DNA from 4 places in the Massilia sp. METH4 genome. Region 4 is predicted to be linked to each of the others. Evidence: predicted binding sites of a transcription regulator. Region 4 holds the regulator's gene; each other region holds the start of a gene.

Region 1 (5,923 bases), 160 kb from region 4:
TTGACTTTCGCGATGACGGCAGGTATGTTGATTCATGGAAATGTCGGTCAGGGTCAGGAAAAACAGAGCTCTCGCATATGATGGCCGAGGCGCGGCGCGAGTTCCTCGGAGAACCGATCGCCAAGCCAGGCGTGCCGTGTCAATGCAAATGAATATACGAGGACCATGGTGACAGAGGATTATTCGACCGACCGCCGCGTCCTGGCCTGGTTCTGCGACGAGATCTTTCACGAGCGCTTTGCCAAGCTGTCGCCGCAGTCGCACCCCATGCATGTTCTCGAGTCCATCGAGGCATCGTCGCCTGCCGCCGCCCGCAAGGCATTGCGCATGACGCTTGCCGACTTCACCGAGCAGTCGTACGACTGGCCACCGGACTTCGTGCGGCTGGTCGACGAACGCCTGCGCGGGGCAGGGTTGCCCACACTGAGCGAGCTCCGGTACCGCTTAGGCAAGCGCATGCGGAAAGTACTCAAGCGTGGCGTCATCGACACGGAGGACGACTACTATATGCTGGCCGGCCTCGCATCGGATCGGAGTGCCAGCATGACCGAGGCAGACCACGCGTTGCTGGCGCGCTTGCTGGCCGACTACGAGAACCGCCTGCGCCCCCAGCCGCCGGCGTGAGCACCAGCCGGCCTTGACCGGCTCACCTCCTCCACGCGACCACTGCCACGCATATTGCAGAAGCCACGGCCGTGAGCGTGCGATTCCTCCACGGCGCAGCGCCAGCTCGCCGTCCTATTCGCCCGGCAACGAGCATGGGTCCGCCGAGCGGCACTGCGCTGCTTCAAGGAGTAACTTGCATCCCGGTGCGTCGCACTGGTGCGCCTTGCGACACCGCAAGCACTTCTACACTGCGGTGACTTTCAAACAAAGTTCGGCGCTCGTGTCGGGCTGAGCCTGCAACATGCACCAACGTGCCAGAAAGGCCAGCAAAGCCGAAACCACTTCATTCGCCTCGTCAAAAAGAGTGCTTACGTGACAAGAAATGGCACGCCGATTGCTTAGATACCCATGTGCAAGCATGTTCACCAACACAAAGGGGCAGCAATGAAGCAAGGGTTGATGAAGGCGGTAACGCGGCGCGATTTTCTCTACCGCGCCGCGGCGGTGGGCGGTACGGGCTTGCTGCTGAACGCGATGAACGCATGGGGCATGGGCATCGGTTCCACGATGTCCGGTCCGCCAGCCTTGACGGGCAGCGGCAAGGGCAAGTCGGTGGTGATCCTGGGCGCCGGCCTGGCCGGCATGACGGCCGCCTACGAGATGGCAAAGCTGGGCTATCGCGTGCAGGTGCTGGAAGCGCGTGGCTTCGCCGGCGGCCGCTGCCAGACGGCGAGGAGCGGCTTCGAGCTCACGGAGCTGGGCGGCGAAACGCAACGCTGCGCGTTCGACAAGGGCCAGTACATCAACCACGGCCCGTGGCGCATTCCGCTGCACCACCAGTCCACGCTGCACTACACGCGGCTGTTCGAGGTGCCGCTGGAAGTGATGGTCAACGATAACGATCACGCCTTCGTCTACCTGGAAAACGGCGGCCCGCTGTCGAAGCAGCGGCTGCGCCCCGCGCAGATCAAGGCCGACATGCGCGGCCATGTGGCCGAGCTGCTGGCCAAGTCGGTGCAGGACCACCAGCTCGACAAGGCCCTCTCGACCGATGACCAGCGCGCGCTGCTCGACTACCTGAAGCACGAGGGCCACCTGGCGGCGGGGGATCTAAGTTACAAGGGCCGCAGCGGCCGCGGCTTTGCCGTCAACCCTGGCGCCGGCGTCACCCCCGGTCCCGGTTCGTTCTCCGATCCGCTCGCTTTCCACGACCTGCTGGCATCCGGCGTGGGCAAGGTGTACAGCGCGGTGCAGGATTACCCGATGCAGAACACGATGTTCCAGCCGGTGGGCGGCATGGATGCCATCGCCAAGGCGTTCGAAAAGCGCGTGGGCCGCCACATCCGCTACAACGCCGAGGTGCAGAAGATCAGCCACGGCGAGAACCATGTCACGATCGCGTTCAAGGACACGAAGACGGGCAAGGAGGGCATCGTCACGGCCGACTACTGCCTGTGCACGATGCCGCTCTCAACCCTGCGCATGGTCGACACCGATTTCTCCGACGGTTTCAAGACCGCCATCAAGTCCGTGGCCTACGCGCCGGTCGGCAAGATCGGCCTGCAGATGAAGCGCCGCTTCTGGGAGGAGGATGATCACATCTATGGCGGCCACGTGCTGACCGACATGAAGGGCATCAACACGATCTCGCTGCCCTCGGCCAGCTGGCAGAAGAAGAAGGGTGTGGTGCTCGGCTACTACAACTACCAGACGGCGGCGATCGAAGTCAGCGGCCTGACGCCCGCCGAACGCGCCGAGTTCGCGCTCGCTGCCGGCGAAAAGATCTTCCCGGCCTATCGGGACTCGTTCGACAGCGCCTTCTCGGTGGCCTGGCACCGCGTGCAATACAACCTGGGCGGCTGGGCCGAATGGAACGACGAAAGCCGCAAGAGCGCCTATCCGAAGCTGCTGGAAGGCGAGGGCCGCGTGCTGCTGGCGGGCGAACACCTGTCCTACCTCACCGGCTGGCAGGCCGGGGCGATCGAATCGGCCTGGCAGCAGATGGCCCGCATTCATGAAAGGGCGATGGCATGACGTACAACTTCACTGCCCTGGTGGCATTGGCGGGCTTCGTCAGCGCGGTGCCGCTGCCCGCATCGGCCGCCGACGGCAAGGCCGTGTACCAGAAGAATTGCGCGGCCTGCCACCAGGCGACCGGCAAGGGCATTCCCGGCGCGTTTCCCGCGCTGGCCGGTAGCGCGTTCGTGCAGGGCCCCGCCAAGGACCCGGCCACCGTGCTCTTGAGGGGCCGCGGCGGCATGCCCGACTTTTCGCAGAACCTCAACGACGGCGATATCGCCGCCGTGCTCACATATGCCCGCTCCAGCTGGGGCAACACGGCGCCGGCCCTGTCCGAACAGGACGTGGCCGCGCTGCGCACCGAGATTTCGGCCGAGGCTTTCTCGGCCGGCCAGATGTCCAACAAACACTGAAAGAGAGGCTTCATGAAACAGCACATCGCCGCCACCCTGCTGATGGCCGCCGCCGCGGTCACCGCCAGCGCGCAGGACATCGTTCGTCACAAGATCCCCGGCTCGGACTTCCCGATCGCGCAAGCCGTGACGATTCCGCCGAATGCCACGATCCACTTCATCAGCGGCCAGGTGCCGCCGATGATCGACAAGTCGGCCAATCCGGACACGATCGCCGCCTATGGCGACACGAAGACGCAGACCGTGGGCGTGCTGAAGAAGATCGAGGAAATCCTGAAGGGCATGGGCCTGACGATGGGCGACGTGGTGAAGATGCAGGTGTTCCTGGTGGGCGACCCGGCCAAGGGCGGCCGCGCCGACACGAAGGGCTTCATGGAAGGCTACACGCAATTCTTCGGCGGCCCGCAACCGAACCTGCCGGCTCGCGCGGTGATGCAGGTGGCGGGGCTGAACTCCGCCGGCTGGCTGGTCGAGATCGAGGTGGTCGCCGCCAAGAAGTAATTCACTGAATACGCTGTAAGGGCTGGAAGGGCCCGGGGAAACTGCCGGCATGCGCGTCGGCAGGGGGACCCTTTTTCGCCTGTTTTTTGCTGCACCGGTTTTTCCATCTTCACTACAAGAAAAGGAATCACAATGCACAAGGCCATCATCACATCGGGCGCTGCCGCGATGCTGCTGCACACCGGATTGTCGCTCGCCGCCGAGCCGGGCGGCGCACCGGAGCCCGAACCGCAAGCGGAAAACGTGGCCGGCGCCGCCGGCGCACCAGTTTCGGTGGGCGCCGTGATCGTCACCGGCACCCGCGCCAGCGGCCTGAAAGCGGAAAACAGCGCCTCGCCGATCCAGGTGCTGGACGCCGGCTCGCTGCAACGTACCGGCCAGCCGGACCTGATCCAGGCCATCGCGCAAAACATCCCGTCGTTTACCGCGCAGGCCTTCGGCGGCGACACGGCGAACCTCACGCTGTCGGCCCGGCTGCGCGGCCTGTCGCCGAACAACACGCTTGTGCTGGTGAATGGCAAGCGGCGGCACGGCACCTCGAACCTGGCCGTGCTGGGCGGCCCGTACCAGGGTGGCGCGGCGGCCGACCTGAACTACATTCCGGTGGCCGCGATCGACCATATCGAAGTGCTGCAGGATGGTGCGGCCGCGCAGTACGGCACCGATGCGATCGCCGGCGTGGTCAACATCATCCTCAAGTCGAACAACCAGGGGTTGTCGGGCAACGTCAATGGCGGCGGCTATGTCGACGGCGGCGGCCACACGGGCGACGGCACGGCCAACATCGGCTTCAAGCTGACCGACAAGGGCTTCCTCAGCCTGACGGGCGAGTCGCGCTACCATGGTTACAGCGACCGCGGCAATCTCGACCCGCGCGTGACGGCCCCGCAAAACATCGCCTCGATGCCCCTGCTGCAGGCGCCCGGCTACCCGCACCTGAACAAGATCGCCGGCGACGCGCAATATCACCTGAACACGCTGGCGCTGAACGCCGGCTATGACATCGACGACGACACGTCGCTGTATGCCTTCGCCACCTGGGGCAAGAAGGAAGCGCGCGCCTACGAGAACTACCGTATGCCGAACCGGCTGCCGGAAGTCTACCCGCTCGGCTTCAGCCCGAAGGAAACGATGAAGGAGATCGACTACGCATTCACTGCCGGCGCCCGCGGCAAGTTCGGCGGCGCATGGAACTGGGAGCTGTCGACCACCTATGGCCGCGACAAGGCGGAGATCGGCGTGATCGATTCGGCCAACGTGTCGCTGTACCGCGATACCGGCTTCACGCCGACCGTCTTCCACGCCGGTACCTTCATCGCCAGCCAGTGGACCAACAACGTCGACATCTCCCGCGAATTCGACATGGGCTGGGCGAAACCGTCGACGTTCGCGATGGGTCTCGAGCACCGCGTGGACGAATACGAAATCCAGGCCGGCGACGAATACTCGCGCTACAAGGAAGGTTCGCAATCCTACCCCGGCTTCTCGCTGACGGACGCCGGCAAGCATGACCGCAACAACAAGGCAATCTACGCGAACTTCATCACCTTCCCGATCGCGGGCCTGACGGTCGACCTGGCGGCGCGCTATGAACACTTCTCCGACTTCGGCAACGCCAAGGTCGGCAAGCTGACGAGCCGCTACGACTTCACGCCCATGTTCGCGCTGCGCGGCACGTACTCGAACGGCTTCCGCGCCCCGACGCTGGCCGAGTCGTACTACTCGGCCACCAACGTGGGCCCGACCAGCGCCTTCGTGCAGCTGGCGCCGAATTCGGCGGGCGCGAAACTGGTGGGCGTGGATGGCCTGAAGCCGGAAGCATCGACCAATATCTCGGCGGGCATCGTGCTGAACCCGGCGAACAATCTGTCGGTAACGGTGGACGCGTACCAGATCAAGATCCGCGACCGCATCGTGGGTTCCGGCTCGGTCTACGGCTCGGGCGGCGCGGTAAACTCGCCGGCGGTGGTGGCCGCGATCCTCGCCAACGGCAACGTCCTCGACCCGACCGTGAGCGAGACGGGCATCAACATCTTCACCAACGCCGTCAACACCCGTTCGCGCGGGCTGGAGCTGGTGGCCACGCTGAACAGCAACTATGGCCAGTACGGCCGTGTCGACTGGTCGCTGGCGGCGAACTGGAACCAGGTGCGCGTCACGAAGATCAACCAGGCCCCGGCGCAACTGCAACCGCAGACGCTGCTGGACCGCACGGCGATCTCGAACCTGGAAACCGCGTCGCCGAAGACCCGCGTGAACATCGGCGCGCTGTGGCGCTCGGGCGCGTGGACGGTGAACCTGCGCGAAGCGATCTACGGCAAGTCGCACACGTGGGAATCGCCGAACGGCGGCACGTACTACAAGAACGAGATCGGCACCACCGC
Region 2 (5,923 bases), 320 kb from region 4:
CTGTTGAACACCTTCACGCCCTGCTTTTCGGCCAGCTGGAGGAGATAGGTGCCGTACACGTATTCCATGTCGAACGGCGGGTCCTTGCGTTCCAGGATCACGTCGAACTCGGACAGCGCCACGTCTTCCGACGGCGCCGCCTCGTACCAGTCTTCCTGCCCGCCGCCGGTCATCGTGATGCGCGACACCCAGGCGCGGACAATGCCGTTCTCCAGCGCCATATGGCGCTGCTGGAACGCATACACCTCGTGGCCGCGCTTTGCAGCCTCGGCCATCATGGCGTACGTGGAGTCCTTGTAGATCTTGAAGTTCGCCAACGGGTCGGCAAGAAAAGCGATTTTCATGGGCGCGTCCATTCGATGTAATGACTGATTTTAGCCGAGATTCCAAGCCGCCATCGGCTCAGTCCGTACACGGAAAACCGGGTGGCGAAGCGGGGAAGTCGCCATTTCTGAAATATTTCCCGAACCCCGGTGACAGGCACCGCCTTTTTTGGAATGTTTCCCGAAACCCGGTGACAGGCACCGGGTTTTTTGGAATATTTCCCGAACGGGGGTGCCTGTCACCGGGGTTGAGGAAATATCGCAGGAGAGGAGCGCCTGGCACGGGATGCGGCAGGCTGGATCAATACACTTCCGGGTTCGGATCGGTGCGTTCCATCTCCAGCGAGGCGGCCAGCAGCGCGAGCCGGGCGACGACGCCGTACACATAGAAGCGGTTCGGGGCCGCGGTGCCGGGTTTGGCCTTCAGGTCGGGGATCGCGTGCTGCTGGGCGAATGCCAGCGGGACGAATTCGGAGCCGGGCGCGTTCAGGTTCTGGTCCACGCCCCGCTCGGCATGCACGCGGTAGAAGCCGCCGACCACGTATCGGTCGATCATGTAGACGACGGGCTCGGCCACCGCATCCTTGATGCTCTCGAATGTCGGCACGCCTTCCTGGATGTTGAGCTCGCTGACAACCTTGCCATCCTTTACCACCGACATGCGCTCGCGCTGGGCGGGCGACAGGTCCTTCAGCTCGGCCGCGTCGCGAATGCTGATGATGCCCTTGCCATACGTGCCGGCATCGGGCTTGACGATGACGAACGGCTTTTCCTTGATGCCGTATTCCTTGTACTTCTTGCGGATCTTGGCCAGCACCGCGTCGACATTGCTGGCCAGGCAATCCTGCCCCTCTCCCGTCTGCAGGTCGACCTCGCCGCAGCGGGCGTGGAACGGGTTCACCATCCACGGGTCCACGCCGATCAGCTTGCCGAACTTCTTGGCCACCTCGTCGTAGGCCGTGAAGTGGTTGTGCTTGCGGCGCATCGCCCAGCCCGCGTGCAGCGGCGGCAGCAGGCTTTGCTCATGGATATTTTGCAGGATGTCCGGAGTACCCGCCGACAGGTCGTTGTTCAGCAAGATCGTGCACGGATCGAAATCCTTCAGCCCCAGGCGGCGGCCGTTGGCCGAGCGCTCCAGCGGCTCCACGACCAGCATGTTCCCGTCCGGCAAGGCCAGCGGCGTCGGCTGGGTGATGTCCGGGTTCAGCGTACCGAAGCGCACGTTCAAGCCCGTCTGGCGGAAGATCTGAGCCAGCCGCGCCACGTTTTCCAGGTAAGTCGGATGGCGGTTATGGCTTTCCGGGATCACCAGCAGGTTGCGCGCGTCCGGGCAATACTTGTCGATGGCGGCCATGGCGGCCTGCACGGACAGCGGCAGCATCTCGCTCGCCAGGTAATGGAAACCGCCGGGGAACAGGTTCGTGTCCACCGGGGCGAGCTTGTACCCGGCGTTGCGCAGATCGACGGAGCAATAGAACGGCGGCGTGTGTTCCTGCCATTCCAGGCGGAACCAGCGCTCGATGGCGGGCGTGGCGGCCAGGATTTTTTCTTCGAGATCGAGCAGCGGTCCGGTCAGGGCCGTGACGAGGTGGGGAACCATGCTTACATCCTTGTAGTGAGAGGCGAACTGCGCGCCGGCCCCGCAAAGCGCGCCAGCGGACTCACCAAATCAGGGCAAAAGCGTCATTTTAAAGGTCTGGTAAGCAAAAAAGCGCCCCGCAGGGCGCTTTCGGCGGCAGAACCGCGGGTTCCAGCTCAGTTTCAGCTCAGTTTTAGATGTGGTAAGCGGTCTCGCCGTGGCTGTTGATGTCCAGGCCTTCGCGCTCCTGCTCTTCCGGCACGCGCAGGCCGATCACCACGTCGACGATCTTGTAGGCGATGAAGGCGACGATGCCCGACCACAGGATGGTGACGCCCACGCCGATCAGCTGCGTGACGACCTGGCCGCCGATCGAATAGTCGGCGGAAGCCTTGTTGGCCACGTAATCCCAGATGCCCTGGCCGCCCAGCGACGGCGCGGCGAACACGCCGGTCAGCACCGCGCCCAGGATACCGCCCACGCCGTGCACGCCGAACACGTCCAGCGAGTCGTCGGCGCCCAGCATGCGCTTCAGGCCATTCACACCCCACAGGCAGACCACGCCAGCCAGGAGGCCGATGATCAGGCCGCCCATCGGGCCGACGAAACCAGCCGCCGGGGTGATGGCCACCAGGCCTGCCACGGCGCCGGACACGGCACCCAGCATCGAGGGCTTGCCCTTGAAGATCCACTCGGCGAACAGCCAGGACACGGTGGCGGCGGCGGTGGCCAGCAGCGTGTTCACGAAGGCCAGCGCGGCGATGTCGCCCGCTTCCAGCGCGGAGCCGGCGTTGAAGCCGAACCAGCCCACCCACAGCAGCGAGGCGCCGATCATCGTCATCACCAGCGAGTGCGGTGCCATCGATTCGCGGCCGTAGCCCACGCGCTTGCCCATCATGTAGGCACCCACCAGGCCGGCGACGGCGGCGTTGATGTGCACCACGGTACCGCCGGCGAAGTCCAGCGCGCCGTGGCTCCACAGGTAGCCGCCCTTGGCGGTGGCCGTTGCCAGCGAAGCGGCGTCGGTGATCGTGTCCGGGCCGGTCCAGAACCAGACCATGTGGGCCATCGGCAGGTAGGCGAACGTGAACCAGATCACGATGAAGGCCAGCACGGCCGCGAATTTCGCGCGCTCGGCGAAGGCGCCGACGATCAGGCCGCAGGTGATCGCGGCGAACGTGCCCTGGAACGCGACGAAGATGAATTCGGGAATGACGACACCCTTGCTGAACGTTGCCGCATAGGCGAACGTGCCGGCGACCGGATCATAGATGCCGTTCAGCAGCGCGCGGCTGAAGCCGCCGACGAAGGCATTGCCTTCGGTGAACGCGACCGAGTAGCCGTAAATGCACCACAACACGATGATCAGCGAGAAAATGGTGAAGATCTGCATCAGGATCGACAGCATGTTCTTCGAGCGCACCAGGCCGCCGTAGAACAGGGCCAGGCCGGGGATCGACATCATGATGACCAGCAGCGTGGAGACGAACATCCACGAGGTATCGCCTTTATGGGGCGTCGGTGCCGCGGCCGGTGCGGCAGGCGCGGCAGCGGGTGCGGCAGCTGCCGGCGCGGCGGCCGGTGCTTCCGCCGCGGCCGGAGCGGCGGCGGTCGCCGCTGGCGCATCCGCCGCCGGCGTATCCTGCGACCAGGCCGGCGCGGCACTGAACGCCATCAGCATGGCTGCCCCGGCCAGCCACTTCGTTATCGTTTTCTTCATCGGTTTCCCCTTTTATATTTAAAGCGCATCGTTGCCGGTTTCGCCGGTACGGATACGAATCACCTGTTCCAGGTTATAAACGAAAATCTTCCCGTCACCGATTTTGCCGGTGCGGGCAGCCGTTTCGATGGCTTCGATGGCCTGCTCGACGATCGCGTCGTCGACCGCCGCTTCGATCTTGGTCTTGGGCAGGAAATCGACCACGTACTCGGCGCCGCGGTACAGCTCCGTGTGGCCTTTCTGGCGGCCGAAACCCTTCACCTCGGTCACGGTAATCCCTTGCACGTTGATCGCGGAAAGGGCTTCACGCACCTCGTCTAGCTTGAACGGCTTGATGATGGCGGTAATCATTTTCATGGCAGGCCTCGTTTTTGTTTCAGAAGGTTTTGGACAGGGTGAACACGGCGCCCGATTTACCCAGGTTCTTGCCGTTCGGCGCGAAATACGCTTCGGTATTGGTATCGACATAGGCCAGCGATACCGTGGCGACGCCGAAGTCCTTCGTGATCCCGACTTTCCAGTCGGTGTAGCTGGCGACGTCGTTATTCCTGACTTTCTGGCGACCGATGTGCAGGTTCAGGATGAACCCGTCGCCCACTTCCTGGTTGACGGACGCATCCAGATACTGGCTGTTCTTGCTGTCGGCAAAGCCGAACAGGTTGGTCAGCGAATGGGAGTATTTCAACGTGGCGGGGCCGAAGCCGACCTGGCCGTACAATTCGAACGTGTTCGCGCTGGTGGGCAGCGAGTTCGACGGGTAGAGGTAGCCCAGGCCGCCCACGTCGTACGTGAAGCCGGAGCCGATCTCGCCGCGCTTGCCGGCATACACGTCCCATTCGACGCTGCCGTCGCCGCCCCCGTCCTTGACCCACTTGATGGTGGACAGCCAGGTGCCGGCATAGAAACCTGTCGGGTTATTGACCCAGTCAGCGCCGCCCTGCAGCGCGGGTTTCAGACGTGTTTGCGAAATCCCGCGGTAACGGTAATCGCTGGTGACGGCCGCGTTGAAGCTGATCTCATTGTCCGGTTTCGCCGCGGCTGCTTCCTGTGCCTGGGCCTGGCCTGTTGCGATGCATGCGAACAGGACGGCGATGGACAGCGTGGAACGCTTGCTCGGGTATGACATGGCGATTTCCTTTTGAGTGAACTTTTATTGCGGTTTAAAATTCGTCTGACTCGTTGTCCTGATACCTATAGCAGAATGCGTGCCAGCAAATAGTTGCTGTGCCGATAGCTGAGCCGTGGAACAGGACGCCTGTTTCGCACCAAATAAACTTCGGAGCCGCACCACGGTGGTGCGCTCACGGCACAAACTTTCACCGGGAGCCCATTGTGGACATGAACAACTTCTTCAACGACCTGCAATCGAAAATCAATCACGTCATCGAAAACTCGCCCGCCAAGGATATTGAGCGCAATGTGAAGGCGATGATGACGCAGGGCTTTTCCAAGCTCGACCTCGTCACACGCGAAGAGTTCGACATCCAGGCGCAGGTCCTGGCAAAGACCCGCGCGCGGCTGGAATTGCTGGAAACGCGCCTGGCCGAGCTGGAAGCGAAGATCGCGGCGGAAAAGGCGCCGCTGTAACGGTCTTCCGTATTTGCTGCGGCACAATGCCGCACCCGCTGTCGCGTTCTACGATGCACGATCGTCTCGTATTCATAGAGCTTGCAGCGGGGAATCATGAGCCTGGCCGTCCTGAAAAGCCGTGCGCTGAACGGCATCGAAGCGCCTGAAGTCAGCGTCGAAGTGCACCTGGCCGGCGGCTTGCCGGCCTTTGCCATCGTCGGGCTTGCCGACACCGAAGTGAAGGAAGCGCGCGAGCGCGTGCGCGCGGCGATCGCCAACGCCGGCTTCGAAATGCCGAACCACCGCATTATCGTCAATCTGGCGCCAGCCGACCTGCCCAAGGAATCGGGCCGTTTCGACTTGCCTATCGCGCTCGGCATCCTGGCCGCGTCCGGCCAGATCCCCGCTCCCCCGCTGTCCCGTTATGAATTCGCCGGTGAACTGTCGCTAACCGGCGAGCTGCGCCCCATCCGCGGCGCGCTGGCCATGACGTTTGCCATGCAGCGGGCCCGCACCCGCGGCGCCATCGTCCTGCCATTGGCCAATGCGGACGAGGCGGCACTCGTCGATGGTGCGGCGGTGTATCCCGCCGCGACGTTGCTCGAAGTCTGCAACCACTTCCGCGCGGCGGACGACAGCGCCCGGCTTGCGCGGCATCGCCCGGCGCCCCCGCCGGCCCTGGCCGGGCATCCTGACTTCGCCGAAGTGAAAGGCCAGTGGCACGCGAAACGG
Region 3 (5,923 bases), 2.9 Mb from region 4:
GGCCACGCGCCAGGCGATCGTCACGCGGTCGGCGAAGCGCTCGGCCATCAGCTCGGCATAGCCGCGCAGCAGCCGCAGCTCGTCCGCCAGCGGCACCTGCTGCGTGCCCGTGGCGAGCGATGCGCGCAGCAGTTCGGACAGGCGCACGAGCAGGGCATCGGCGCGCTCCACGTCTTCATGCATGACGGCGGCGACCGTGTTCAGCGCGTTGAACAGGAAATGCGGCTGCATGCGCTGCGTGAGCGCGTGCAGCTGGGCGGTGCGCAACTGGGTGGCCATGCGCTCGGCGCGCAGCCGTTCGCCCTGCAGCACCTGCCACGACAGCACGCCGAACGTGCAAACGACGAAGATGGCGAAGAAGATCGTCATCTTCACATTCTCGTAGACGAATACGCGCGGCCAGGAGGCATGCGGGTAGACGTCTCCCGCCAGCCCGTAGACCGCGTGGCGGATCCCGAACGCGAGCGGCACGAAGGCGGCCCAGTACAGCAGCAGCCAGGGGGCCTGGCGCGCGAACCAGGCGCGCGGGCGGATCACGAGGTGGTCGTGGCGCCGCGTGAAGCGGCGCTGCACCAGCAGCAGGACGGTGGCGGTGACGGCCGACGAGCCTTCCCACAGCAGCGGGCGCCACAGTGGCCCGTCGTCGTGGCGCAGGAAATCCTGCACCGCCGTCACCATCATGAGGATCCAGAACAGGATCCAGGCCCCGCCGATGACGAGGCGCATGCGCCGGCGCAGGTGAAGGTGAAGGCGCAGGTCTTCCATCAGTGCTTGTGCCGCGCCTCGACGAGGTCGATTTCGCGCACCAGCTTGCGCGAAATCTCGTCGGAAATGTGTTCGTGCCGCGCCAGGTTGAAGATGGTGCGGCGCTCGGCCTGCAAGGCGGCTAGCCGCAGCACGCGCTCGGCCGCGTCGAGCTTGCGGTAGCGGGCCACGTCCTCGTCGTCGACGGCGGCCGTGGTGTCCAGGCGGTGCTGGTAGAGCGCGATCACGCGCGCCGCCGCCTCCGGGTACATGTCGGCATCGCGGCCGCCCTGCAACTGCTCCATCTGCGCGCGTTCGACGGCCGCGATGGCGGCGCTGGCCGCCTCGCGCCGCGCCATGTCTTCTTCCTGCTGCTCGGCCGGTTCCTCCGGGAAGTGCATGCCGGCCAGCAGGCGCGGCAGGCCGATGCTGGCCATCACGAGCGAGATCAGGATCACCGCGGAGGCCAGGAAGATCGTCAGGTCGCGGGCCGGGAACGGCGCGCCGGACGGCAGTGTGAGGGGCAGCGTCATCACGCCGGCCAGCGTGATGGCGCCGCGCACGCCGGCCAGCGACGTGGCCAGCAACAGGCGCAGCGGCGGCTTCGGCGCATCCACGCCGCGCAGGCTTTTGCGGTAGATGGTCACGCGCAGCGTGGTCCAGACCCAGATGAAGCGCAGCGCCAGGAGGCCGAACGAGATCGCGAACGCGTACAGCACCAGCCACCACGGATTGAGGTGGCCGCTCTGGTCGAGCGACACGCGGGCGCCGTGCAGGATGTCGGGCAGCTGTTCGCCCAGCAGCACGAACATCACGCCGTTCAGCGCGAACTGCACCGTGTCCCATACGGCCGAGCGCTGGATGCGCGTGGTGGCCATCACCTGGCCGGACAGTTCCACAAAGCTCATCGTGACACCGGCCGACACGGCGGCCAGGATGCCGGAGGCATGGGTGTGCTCGGCCGCGAGGTAGGCGCCGAACGGGATCAGCAGGTTGACGAGGATGGGCGAGCCGGCCGGTTCGCCGAAATGCCGGAACAGCCAGCGCTGCGCCCACGTGACCAGCAGCGTGACGCCGACGCCGGCGGCGATGCCGCCGCCGACCAGCCAGACGAAGGTGAGCGATGCCTGCGTGAGCGAGAACGCGCCCGTCATCGCCGCGGCCACGGCGAAGCGGAAGCACACCAGGCCGCTGGCGTCGTTGAGCAGCGACTCGCCTTCCAGGATGTGCATCAGCCGCTTCGGGATCGGCGCCCGCGAGGCAATCGAGCCGACGGCAACCGGATCGGTCGGCGACACGATGGCCGCCAGCGCAAAGGCCACCGGCAAGGGCATTGCCGGGATCAGCCAATGGATCAGGAAACCGGCGCCGACCACGGTGAAGATGACGAGGCCGAACGCCAGCTCGAGGATGATGCCCTTGTCGCGGAACAGGCCGCTCTTGGGGATGCGCCAGCCGTCCAGGAACAGCAGCGGGGGCAGGAACAGCAGGAAGAACAGGGCGGGATCGAGTTGCACGCCATGCCCCGTGTAGCCGGCGATGGCGGCGCCGAGGCCGATCTGCACCAGCGGCAAGGGCAGCGATACCGGCAATACGCGCACGAGATAGGCGCTGGCCACCACGGCCAGCAGCATGGCCAGTACGATTTCGATTGAATCCATTGTTGCGAGACGCCCCTTACTTTGCTAGACCGCTGCAATTATAGGGGGCGCGATGGCGCGCCGTGATAGAGGCCGGGACGGCGCCCCGTGGTAGGGGGAGGAATGGCGCCCGTGGCAGGGGAGGAATCGTACGCGGTGGCAGGCGAGGAGTGGCACGCGGTGACAGGGGAGGAATGGCGTGCCCGTCACAGGGGGATGGTGCCGTGTCAGGGGGCGTGCCGTGACAGGGGGCGCGATGTCGCACCGTGGCAAAGGCGATTCGGGCAGCGGGAAAAAAAGGGGCCGCGGCGGGCGCCGCGGCCGGGAAGGCGAAGGTGCCCGCGCGGGGTGGCAGGCACGGTGCTCAGCCGCGCGGCTGGCCCGTGCTCTTGCGCAGGCGGCGGCCGAGCGTCATGGCGAACAGGCCGGCGCCCACGATCGCCAGCGAGCCCGGTTCCGGCACTTCCTGTTGCAGGGCGCTGACCAGCGTGTTGTGCTGCACCGTGATCTGGTAATCCCGGTTGGCCATCAGGAGCGGCGAGGTGGCGGCCATGTTGAAGATGGTGCCGCTTTCGTTGTACAGCGAAGTGCCGTTGTTGCCGTGCGTGCGGCTGACCGCGGCCATGCTGTTGAGCCGTGCCGGCGCGTATTCGAACACGGTCTCGCCCGTGGCGAGATCGACGATGTTCACGCTCCACGAGATGCGCGCGTTGGCGGTCGTGACGGGACGGCCCTCGGGCGAGGAGTACGCCATCGCGAACGGGGTGGCGTCGAACGACACCGTCATTGTGTCGCTGGCGCCGAGCCGGAACGACATCGTGTTCGAACTGCCGACCGAGGAATTGCTGTTGGCGAACTGCATATTGTAGGTAGTGGCCACGTCGGCGCGCGTTTGCGAGCGGGCGCCCGCCGCGGCGCCGTTGACCGAGATCGCCGAGCCCAGGAAATTCTGGTCGGCATAGCCGAAGTTGCCGCCCATCGGCGTCTTCGTGTTGAACGGCGTGAAGTTGTTCTCGCCGAACGCGGGGCAGGGCGAGCCGATGCACTGGTGCGCCACGTCCGGCCGCGGGCCGATCGACGACAGGCTTTTGTGGACGCCGTTCAGCGAGGCCGTGGCATGGGCATCGTTCACCCCGGTGAGCTTGGAAAAATCGGTGTTCCAGTACACGCTGCCGTTCGAGTGCGAGATCTTGAAGTTGTTGATGTCCAGGATCGCGGAGGCAAACGTGCCGGCGCTGGCCGATTGCATGCCGAAGGTCGCGGTGGCGGCCACGACGAGAAGACCCTTGCTGAAGTCGATCATTTTCTACCCCTAGAGATGGCTGGTTGGCGTTTCCCGGTCTGCGACCAGGTGCCTGTCTCCAGAGCATTTATAGTGCCAGGGAAATTTCTATTGCAATTTCAATGCCTTGGCCCAGCTGCGCATCCGCGCTGGCGGAAAGTGGAAAGAAGTCCGACGGCGGAATTCCCGTATCGGCGCTCCGGCAACTGCATGCATTTCATACTGGTATTTATCAAAACGATCTGGCATAATCATGCCTCTTCTGCGGGAGTAGCTCAGTTGGTAGAGCGCAACCTTGCCAAGGTTGAGGTCGAGAGTTCGAGACTCTTCTCCCGCTCCAGGATTCAAAAAAACGCCACCTTTCCGGTGGCGTTTTGCATTCCTGCGCTGCCAGGTTTCAGGGTGTTGTTTCCCGGCACTATTCCTCATTGCCTTAATGTACAGGAACGGGGGTGCCGCCAATTTTCTCGCCTATACTGCCCCAATCGACGCCGCATCGCGGCAGGCACTGACGACCGGGGAACACTGATGAAAAGCGTACAACAGGAAATCGACGAACGCACCAACCTCACCAATACGAACAAATTCGAGCTGCTGCTGTTCCGCCTCGGCGGCGACGAGAACGGTGACCGTTCCGAGCTGTACGGCATCAATGTATTCAAGATCCGCGAGATCGTGGCCATGCCGCCCGTGACGGCGGTGGCCGGCGCGCAGCCGCACATGCTGGGCGTGGTCAACCTGCGCGGCCAGATCATCCCCGTGATGGACTTGCCGGCCATCGTGGGCGTGAAGCCGAAGACGGGCCTGAACATCATGCTCGTCACGGAATTTGCACGCACCACGCAAGCCTTTGCCGTGGAATCGGTGGACGAGATCGTGCGCCTGGACTGGAGCCAGGTGCTGACCGCCGAGGGCAGCAACGCCACCGGCATGGTGACCTCGATCGCCCGCCTGGACGGCGACACGAACGGCACGCGCCTGGCGCAGGTGCTGGACGTGGAAACGATCCTGCGCCGCATGGTGCCGGCCGAAGGCAAGGAAGTGGACCCGGAAGCGATGCCGACCATCGCGCTGAAGCAGGGCTCCTTCATCCTGGCGGCGGACGACTCGGTCGTCGCGCGCAACCTGATCGAGCAGGGCCTGCAGGCGATGCACGCGCCGTTCGTGATGACGAAATCGGGCAAGGAAGCCTGGGACAAGCTGAACAGCATCGCCGTCGGCTGCAAGGCCGAGGGCATCGAAGTGTCGGACCGCGTCGCGCTCGTGCTGACCGACCTGGAAATGCCGGAGATGGATGGCTTCACGCTGACCCGCAAGATCAAGCAGGACCCGCGTTTCTCGAAGATCCCCGTGGTGATCCACTCCTCGCTGTCGGGCAAGACCAACGAGGACCACGTGAAGGGTGTCGGCGCCGACGCCTACGTGGCCAAGTTCGTCGCCGAGGACCTGGCGAACACCATCAAGACCGTGCTGCACAAGAAGGAAGCGTAAGCCGCCCGTACGCGGCGCAAACGAGGCCGGGCCGATGCCCGGCCTTTTTTTTCGATGCTATGATTGCCTTTCCAACAACCGAGCACCTTGGTGGTGTGTTCAAGGAGGCAAGCATGGCAGCAAAAACCATTCTGTTCCTGACCGGCGACTTCGCCGAAGACTATGAAACGATGGTGCCGTTCCAGGCATTGCAGGCGGTGGGCCACACGGTGCACGCGGTCTGCCCCGGCAAGAAGGCCGGCGATAAGATCAAGACGGCGATCCACGATTTCGAGGGCGACCAGACCTACACGGAAAAGCCGGGCCACCAGTTCACGCTCAATGCCGCGTTCGATGAAGTCGACACAGCGAAATATGACGCACTGGCGATCGCTGGCGGCCGCGCGCCCGAATACCTGCGCCTCGACCCGCGCGTGATCGAGATCGTCAGGGAATTCGCCGAGAGCGGCAAGCCGATCGCCGCCGTGTGCCACGGCGCGCAGCTGCTGGCCGCCGCGGACGTGATCCGCGGCCGGAAGATCTCGTGCTACCCGGCCTGTTCGCCGGAGGTGAAACTGGCGGGCGCGGAATTCGCCGACATCGCCGTCGATGCCGCCGTCACCGACGGCCAGTTCGTCACCGCGCCGGCCTGGCCGGCGCATCCTCAGTGGATCGCGCAGTTCCTGCAAAAACTCGGCACTGAAATCAAGCTGTAGCGCTACAGCTGCGGCGCGTGCCAGCGCAGGTGGTCTTCGATGAACGTGGTGATGAAGTAATACCCGTGGTC
Region 4 (5,923 bases):
TTCAATCCGACGGAGCGGGTGGTGCTAAGGCATAGGGAACAAAGTTAGTTGGCGTAGGAAAACCGGTGTCAGGCACCTTTTTCTGGAAGAAAAAGGTGCCTGACACCAAGTGGTCCCCTCGCCGCAGCGTTCACCCTCAAGCCGCTACCTCATGTACGGCGCCACATTCCCCGCAATTCGCTTGAACTCCGCCTCCGTCAACGGCAGCTGCCGGAAGGCGGCCCAGCTCTCGCGCGGCCGCAGGTTCTTGCCGGCCGCCGCGTCAGAGCCGAACAGCACCCGGTCCGCACCGATCTGGCGGATGCGCCGGGCCAGCTTTTCCCGCTGCGGCGGCGTGATCTCAGGATTGGCCATGGTGGCCACGTCGAACCACAACCGTTTCGTACGCGCATCATGCGCGGCCACGGCTTCGGCCAGTACCCCCACCGCCTCGTCGGACGGTGGATCGTCATAGCCGGGGCCGGTGCCGGCGAGGTGGGCCACCTGTACCGTCACGTCCGGCGCGGCGGGTAGCAGCTCATCCAGGAAGATGCGTGCCTGCGCGGCGCCGTACGGGCGCCGCTTCGACACCGACGCGCGCATGTGCACGACGATCGCCATCTTCTTCGCATTGGCCGCGGCGAACACCTGCCGCAGGCGCGCCACATGCTCGGGCACGTCCAGCTGCACGTCTGAATTGCCGAAGTGTAGTTTGATGCCATGCTTCAGGTCGGGCAGCGCCGCGCACCGTTCCAGTTCTTCCAGCGCGTAATTCTTCAGCGGATTGAAGCTGCAGAACGCGCGCAGCCGGTCCGGGTACAGCGCCGCCTGCGCGCCGTTGAAGTCGTTCTCGGCGCGCACCTTGGTGTACTCGTCGTCGATCTTGCGCGCCGGGCTGCCCCACACATAGGCCACGGACAGCAGCGCGGCGCGCCGGATGCCGGCGGTGTCGAGCAGCGCGATCACGTCCTTCCCCGCGATCGCGGGCGGTCCGCCCGCGCCCGTGTCGAGCAGCCGCGCCATTGCCGGGCTGAACAGGTGCTGGTGGTGGTCTACCAGCAGCACCGGCTCGGCGGCCTCGTCGGCGCGAGCCGGCAGCGCCAGCGCAGCGGCGGTCCATGTCAGGAATGCGCGGCGGTCCAAGACGGCCTCACAGGTGCCGCAACGGATGGGCCCACGAAGGCCAGGCCGGCTCAAAGAAGCGCGCCACCATCTCGTCCGTCACCGCTTCCAGCGTGGGTGGATTCCAGCGCGGCGCATGGTCCTTATCGATGACGAGCGCGCGCGCGCCTTCGATCACCTCGCCGTGCTCGAAGGTGCGTCGCACCAGGTTGCGTTCCATGCGCAGGCAGTCGGCAATGCCCATCGTGGCGCCGCGCCGGATCATCTCGAGCGTGACGCGCATCATCAGCGGCGAGCGGCGTTCCATCGCGGCCAGTGTCTTCTGCGCGAACGGGTGATCGTCGCGGCGCAGCGAGGCGACGATGTCCAGCACGGAATGCTGCGAGAAATGGTCGTCGATCAGTGCGCGGTGCGCCTGCAATTCCGACGGGCCCGCTTCCTCGCGCAGCGGGCGGGCGAACATGGCGACCGCCTCGCGCAGGCCGGCGCCGGCCGTGGAACCGACCAGGTCGGCCAGCAGTGGCAGCTCGGGCGCGGGCACGTAATGGTCCGCCAGCTTGCAATACAGCGCATCGGCCGCGCCGATCGTGACGGCGGTCAACGCCAGGTAAATGCCGAGCTTGCCGGGCGCGCGCGACAGGAAGTAGCTGCCGCCCACGTCGGGGAACAGGCCGATGTTTACCTCGGGCATCGCCAGGCGCGTGCGGTCCGTCACCACGCGCACGCCGCATTGCGGGCCGCCCTGCGCAATGCCCATGCCGCCGCCCATCACCACGCCATCCATCACGGCGACATACGGTTTGGGGAAGCAGTGCACGACATAGTTCAGCGCATATTCCTCGGTGAAGAAATCCTCGATCTGGGCACTGCCGCCCTGCGGCGTGGCGCTGCCGGCGGCATGGAAGAAGCGGATATCGCCGCCCGCGCACAAGGCCTTCTCGGTAGTGCTGCGGATGACGACGGCGGCAATGTCATCGTCGTCGCGCCAGGACAGCAGCGTGCCCGTGATCGTCCGGATCATGTCGAGCGACAGCGAGTTCAATGCCTTGGGACGGTCGAGTGTGATGAAGCCGGTGCCGTTGCGCACCTTCGTATGGACGTGGTCGGTCATGGTGTCTCGCATCGTTGTCGTTATTGGCCTCATTCTAGCCATGGATGCGAAGGGTGTGGCATAAATCCTTCAGTGCTGACATAACAAAGGGCGCATCGCGCGCCCTTTTGTTGCAGCAGACCTGCGCCCGTCGTTATGCGGGCGACGCGGGGATCTCGCTCTCGCTCAGGTGCTTGATGGTTTCGTGATTGTGGTTCTGCACTTTATCCTTGTGCTTCATGACCTGGCGGTCCAGCTTGTCGATCAGCGTGTCGATGGCCGCATACAAGTCTTGCGCGACGCTTTCGACGAATACCGTTTTGCCCGACATGCGCAGATTGATTTCCGCCTTCTGCCTTTTTTCTTTCTCGGTGAGATTATCTACACTCAGGATCACACTTACATCGATCAGCTGATCGAAATGGCGTCTAACGCGTTCCAGCTTGTTCTGCACATACTCGCGAATGGCAGGGGTAACGTCGATATGGTGTCCACTGATAGTCAGATTCATACACACACTCCTAAAGAAATATTTACAGGTTCGTGCGGTCTCCACCAATCAAGACGGCGGCGCAGAGGAACCCATGCACTGCATGAAAAGCAAAGAGTGACTACAAAGACTTGCGGAGGCTGACTGGAGGGATTTTCAATGCTTCGCGATACTTGGCGACGGTGCGCCGTGCAATCACCATGCCTTGTTCACCCAGCATGTCCGCAATCTTACTGTCGGATAAAGGGTTCTTCGGGTCTTCGGCTCCTGTGAATTGCACAATCAGCGCCCTGATCGCAGTCGAGGAAGCTTCCCCACCAGCTTCGGTTGCGACATGGCTGCCAAAAAAGTACTTCAACTCAAACATGCCGTGAGGGGTCAGCATGTATTTTTGAGTTGTTACCCGAGAGATAGTGCTCTCGTGCAGGCCCAGTGTATCAGCAATCTCGCGCAACACAAGGGGCCTCATTGCCACAGCGCCATGCGAGAAAAAGTTCTTCTGCCGCTCGACGATGGCCTGGGCCACGCGGAGGATGGTGTCGAAGCGCTGGCGCATGTTCTTGATGAGCCACTTGGCTTCCTGCAACTGGGCGCTCATCTGCGATTCGCCCTTGCCCTGCTTGAGCAGGCTGGCATACAGCGCATTGACACGCAGGCGCGGCATCACGTCGTTGTTCAGTGTGACGACCCAGCCGTTGCGTCCTTTCTTCACCACCACGTCCGGTACCACATAGTCTGACACGTCGGGTGCGAAGGCGGCGCCCGGATGCGGATTGCATTGGCGAATCACGGCCTGCGCCTCTCGCAAGTCTTCGTCATCGCAATCGAGCGCCTTCTTGAGCTTGTTGAAGTCGCGCTGGGCGAACCATTGCAGGTGTTTTTCGACGATGCACAGCGCCATGCGGCGGGTCACCAGCGGCACGTTCGGCATGCGCCGGATCTGCAGCGCCAGGCATTCGGAGGCGTTGCGGGCGCCGATGCCGGGCGGGTCGAAGCTCTGCAGCAGTTTCAGGGCCGTGCGCAACTCGTCGATCTCGATTTCCAGCTCTTCCGGCAAGCGTTCATGGATCTCTTCCAGGCTCTCTTCGAGATAGCCGTTGTCGTCCAGCGCGTCGATGATCAGTTCCACCAGGGCGCGATCGCGGGATTCGAGGACCGTGACGCGCATCTGCTCCATCAGGTGCTCGCGCAGGCTGCGGTGGCTCGCTTCCAGCTGCGGGCGGGCATCGTCGTCGTCCGGGCCCTTGCCGCTGCCGGCGCTGCCCCAGTCGAGGTCGCCGGTGGCCAGCCCTTCGCCATCGCCGCCGTCATACGCCTCCGGTTCCGGCGCGGCCGGCGCGTCGTGCGCCGGGCCGCCCTCCGGCGGCGCCTCGGTGCCGCCCTGCGAGGTATTGATCGCGCCATCGGCCAGCAGGCGCACCGAGCGGTCGAGCGGATCGTCGAGCCGCTCGAGCAGGGGGTTATCGGTCAGCAGCTGTTCCAGTTCCTGGTGCAGCTCCAGCGTGGACAATTGCAGCAGCCGGATCGACTGCTGCAGTTGCGGCGTCAGCGCGAGATGCTGGGAAGTGCGCAGTTGCAAAGACTGTTTCATGGCTGATCAATAACGTTCAAGGGCTGCGTTCAAGGGCTGGAAATGGTGGATCACATGCGGAAATGTTCACCCAGATAAACGCGGCGCACGGATTCGTCGGCAATGATGTCGTCCGGCCGGCCGGAAGCCAGTACGCTGCCCTGATTGATGATATACGCCCGGTCGCAGATGCCCAGCGTTTCGCGCACGTTGTGATCCGTGATCAATACGCCGATGCCACGCTCCTTCAGGAAGCGCACGATGCGCTGGATTTCGATCACCGCGATCGGGTCCACGCCGGCGAACGGCTCGTCGAGCAGCACGAAACGCGGGTTGGTGGCCAGCGCGCGGGCGATTTCCACGCGGCGCCGCTCGCCGCCGGACAGCGACAGCGCCGTGTTCTCGCGCAGCTTCTCGATCTGCAGGTCGGCCAGCAGCGCGTTCAGCCGCGCATCGATGTCGGCCTTCGGCAAGGCCTTGCCATTGACCTTCTGGATCTCCAGCACGGCACGGATATTGTCCTCCACCGTCAGCTTGCGGAACACGGAGGCTTCCTGCGGCAGGTAGGACAGGCCGAGCGTGGCGCGCTTGTGGATCGGCAGCGTCGAGATGTCGGTACCGTCGAGGTCGATGGTGCCGGCGTCCGAGGCGACGAGGCCCACGATCATGTAGAACGACGTGGTCTTGCCCGCGCCGTTCGGACCCAGCAGGCCCACCACTTCGCCGCACGCCAGCTGCAAAGACACGTCGTGCACCACCTGCCGCTTGCCATAGCTCTTTTGCAAGCCACGCACGATCAGCGTGCTGCAATTCTGTTGCGCTCCGTCCATCAGTCCCCCGCTGCCGGCGCGGCCGGCGGTTGGGTGGTGCCGGCCGGCGGCGGCGCCGTGCGTTTCGGCTGGATCACCATCGTGCCGCGGCCCGCGCCCGGCTTGTCGTTACCCGTGCTGGTATTGCGCACGCTGAAGAATTCGCGGCGGCTGTCGTAGGAGATGAATTCGCCCTCGACCTCGTCGCTCGGCTTGCTGCCTTCGAGGCGGCGGATTTTCGCCTTCGAATACATCTTCACCAGCTCGCCCTTTTCATCGTATTCGATGCGGTCGGCCTCGCCTTCCATCCACTGGTCGCCCTCGCCGTCGCGCTTCTGGCGGAAGGTCACCTTCTTGCCGCCGCCGGTCAGGGTGGCCAGCTGGTAGCCGTCCGGCGTGTAGGTCACCACCGCCTTGTCGGCCTTCATGCGCAGCGTGCCGCGGGTGAGCGTCACGTCGCCGGTGAAGGTGTACACCTGCTTGACGTCGTCCGCGTCCAGGCGGCCGTAGTTGATTTCCGTGGGCTTGTACGAGTCGGCCTTCTCGGCCGCCGCGAACCCCGCCGCTCCCAGCAGCAGTAACGCCGACAGTATGAGTTTCTTCATCTTCGATTCCTATTTGTCTATTGCCGCGCCCGGGGTGGATACACGATCGTGCCGCGCCCCAGCTGCAACTGGCGGGTGGCATTGTTGGCCTGCATGCCCACGCCGGTGGCGGTGGCGCCGCCGCTCTGCATCCGCACCGGCTGGTCCGTTTCCATGCGGTCCTCGTCGGGATAAATCGTCAGCTTTTCCGTCGTCAGCGTCATGTCCCGTGCGTTCGGCGCGGCGGCGCGGTGGATGTTCACGTTCTTCGTCAACGTC

Evidence for each region. Region 4 encodes sigma-54, which starts transcription at its own class of promoters, with help from an activator protein. Its sites were predicted from a motif close to TGGCANGNAANCTGCTTT; they were not measured.
Region 1: a site for sigma-54 is predicted at 990-1,007, ahead of V6Z91_RS11170 (flavin monoamine oxidase family protein). Genes of this name have one in related genera too.
Region 2: a site for sigma-54 is predicted at 4,816-4,833, ahead of V6Z91_RS11865 (TorF family putative porin). Genes of this name have one in related genera too.
Region 3: a site for sigma-54 is predicted at 3,777-3,794, ahead of V6Z91_RS27805 (PEP-CTERM sorting domain-containing protein). Genes of this name have one in related genera too.

What each region holds. Positions count from the first base shown of each region.
Region 1 covers NZ_CP146614.1:2,519,114-2,525,036, forward strand. The annotation lists gene V6Z91_RS11165 (hypothetical protein) at 166-624, shown strand; gene V6Z91_RS11170 (flavin monoamine oxidase family protein) at 1,051-2,640, shown strand; gene V6Z91_RS11175 (cytochrome c) at 2,637-3,038, shown strand; gene V6Z91_RS11180 (RidA family protein) at 3,051-3,539, shown strand; gene V6Z91_RS11185 (TonB-dependent receptor) at 3,672-5,923, shown strand, end outside.
Region 2 covers NZ_CP146614.1:2,680,415-2,686,337, reverse strand. The annotation lists gene gshB (glutathione synthase) at 1-344, opposite strand, end outside; gene gshA (glutamate--cysteine ligase) at 625-1,923, opposite strand; gene amt (ammonium transporter) at 2,096-3,622, opposite strand; gene V6Z91_RS11870 (P-II family nitrogen regulator) at 3,641-3,979, opposite strand; gene V6Z91_RS11865 (TorF family putative porin) at 3,999-4,748, opposite strand; gene V6Z91_RS11860 (accessory factor UbiK family protein) at 4,955-5,209, shown strand; gene V6Z91_RS11855 (YifB family Mg chelatase-like AAA ATPase) at 5,306-5,923, shown strand, end outside.
Region 3 covers NZ_CP146614.1:6,368,351-6,374,273, reverse strand. The annotation lists gene V6Z91_RS27815 (histidine kinase) at 1-765, opposite strand, end outside; gene V6Z91_RS27810 (Na+/H+ antiporter) at 765-2,405, opposite strand; gene V6Z91_RS27805 (PEP-CTERM sorting domain-containing protein) at 2,749-3,687, opposite strand; tRNA gene V6Z91_RS27800 (tRNA-Gly) at 3,931-4,006, shown strand; gene V6Z91_RS27795 (chemotaxis protein) at 4,195-5,157, shown strand; gene V6Z91_RS27790 (DJ-1/PfpI family protein) at 5,271-5,852, shown strand; gene fghA (S-formylglutathione hydrolase) at 5,855-5,923, opposite strand, start outside.
Region 4 covers NZ_CP146614.1:2,362,995-2,368,917, reverse strand. The annotation lists gene rapZ (RNase adapter RapZ) at 1-48, shown strand, start outside; gene V6Z91_RS10495 (amidohydrolase family protein) at 145-1,122, opposite strand; gene V6Z91_RS10490 (enoyl-CoA hydratase/isomerase family protein) at 1,130-2,212, opposite strand; gene raiA (ribosome-associated translation inhibitor RaiA) at 2,346-2,702, opposite strand; gene V6Z91_RS10480 (RNA polymerase factor sigma-54) at 2,803-4,272, opposite strand; gene lptB (LPS export ABC transporter ATP-binding protein) at 4,323-5,081, opposite strand; gene lptA (lipopolysaccharide transport periplasmic protein LptA) at 5,081-5,665, opposite strand; gene lptC (LPS export ABC transporter periplasmic protein LptC) at 5,683-5,923, opposite strand, start outside.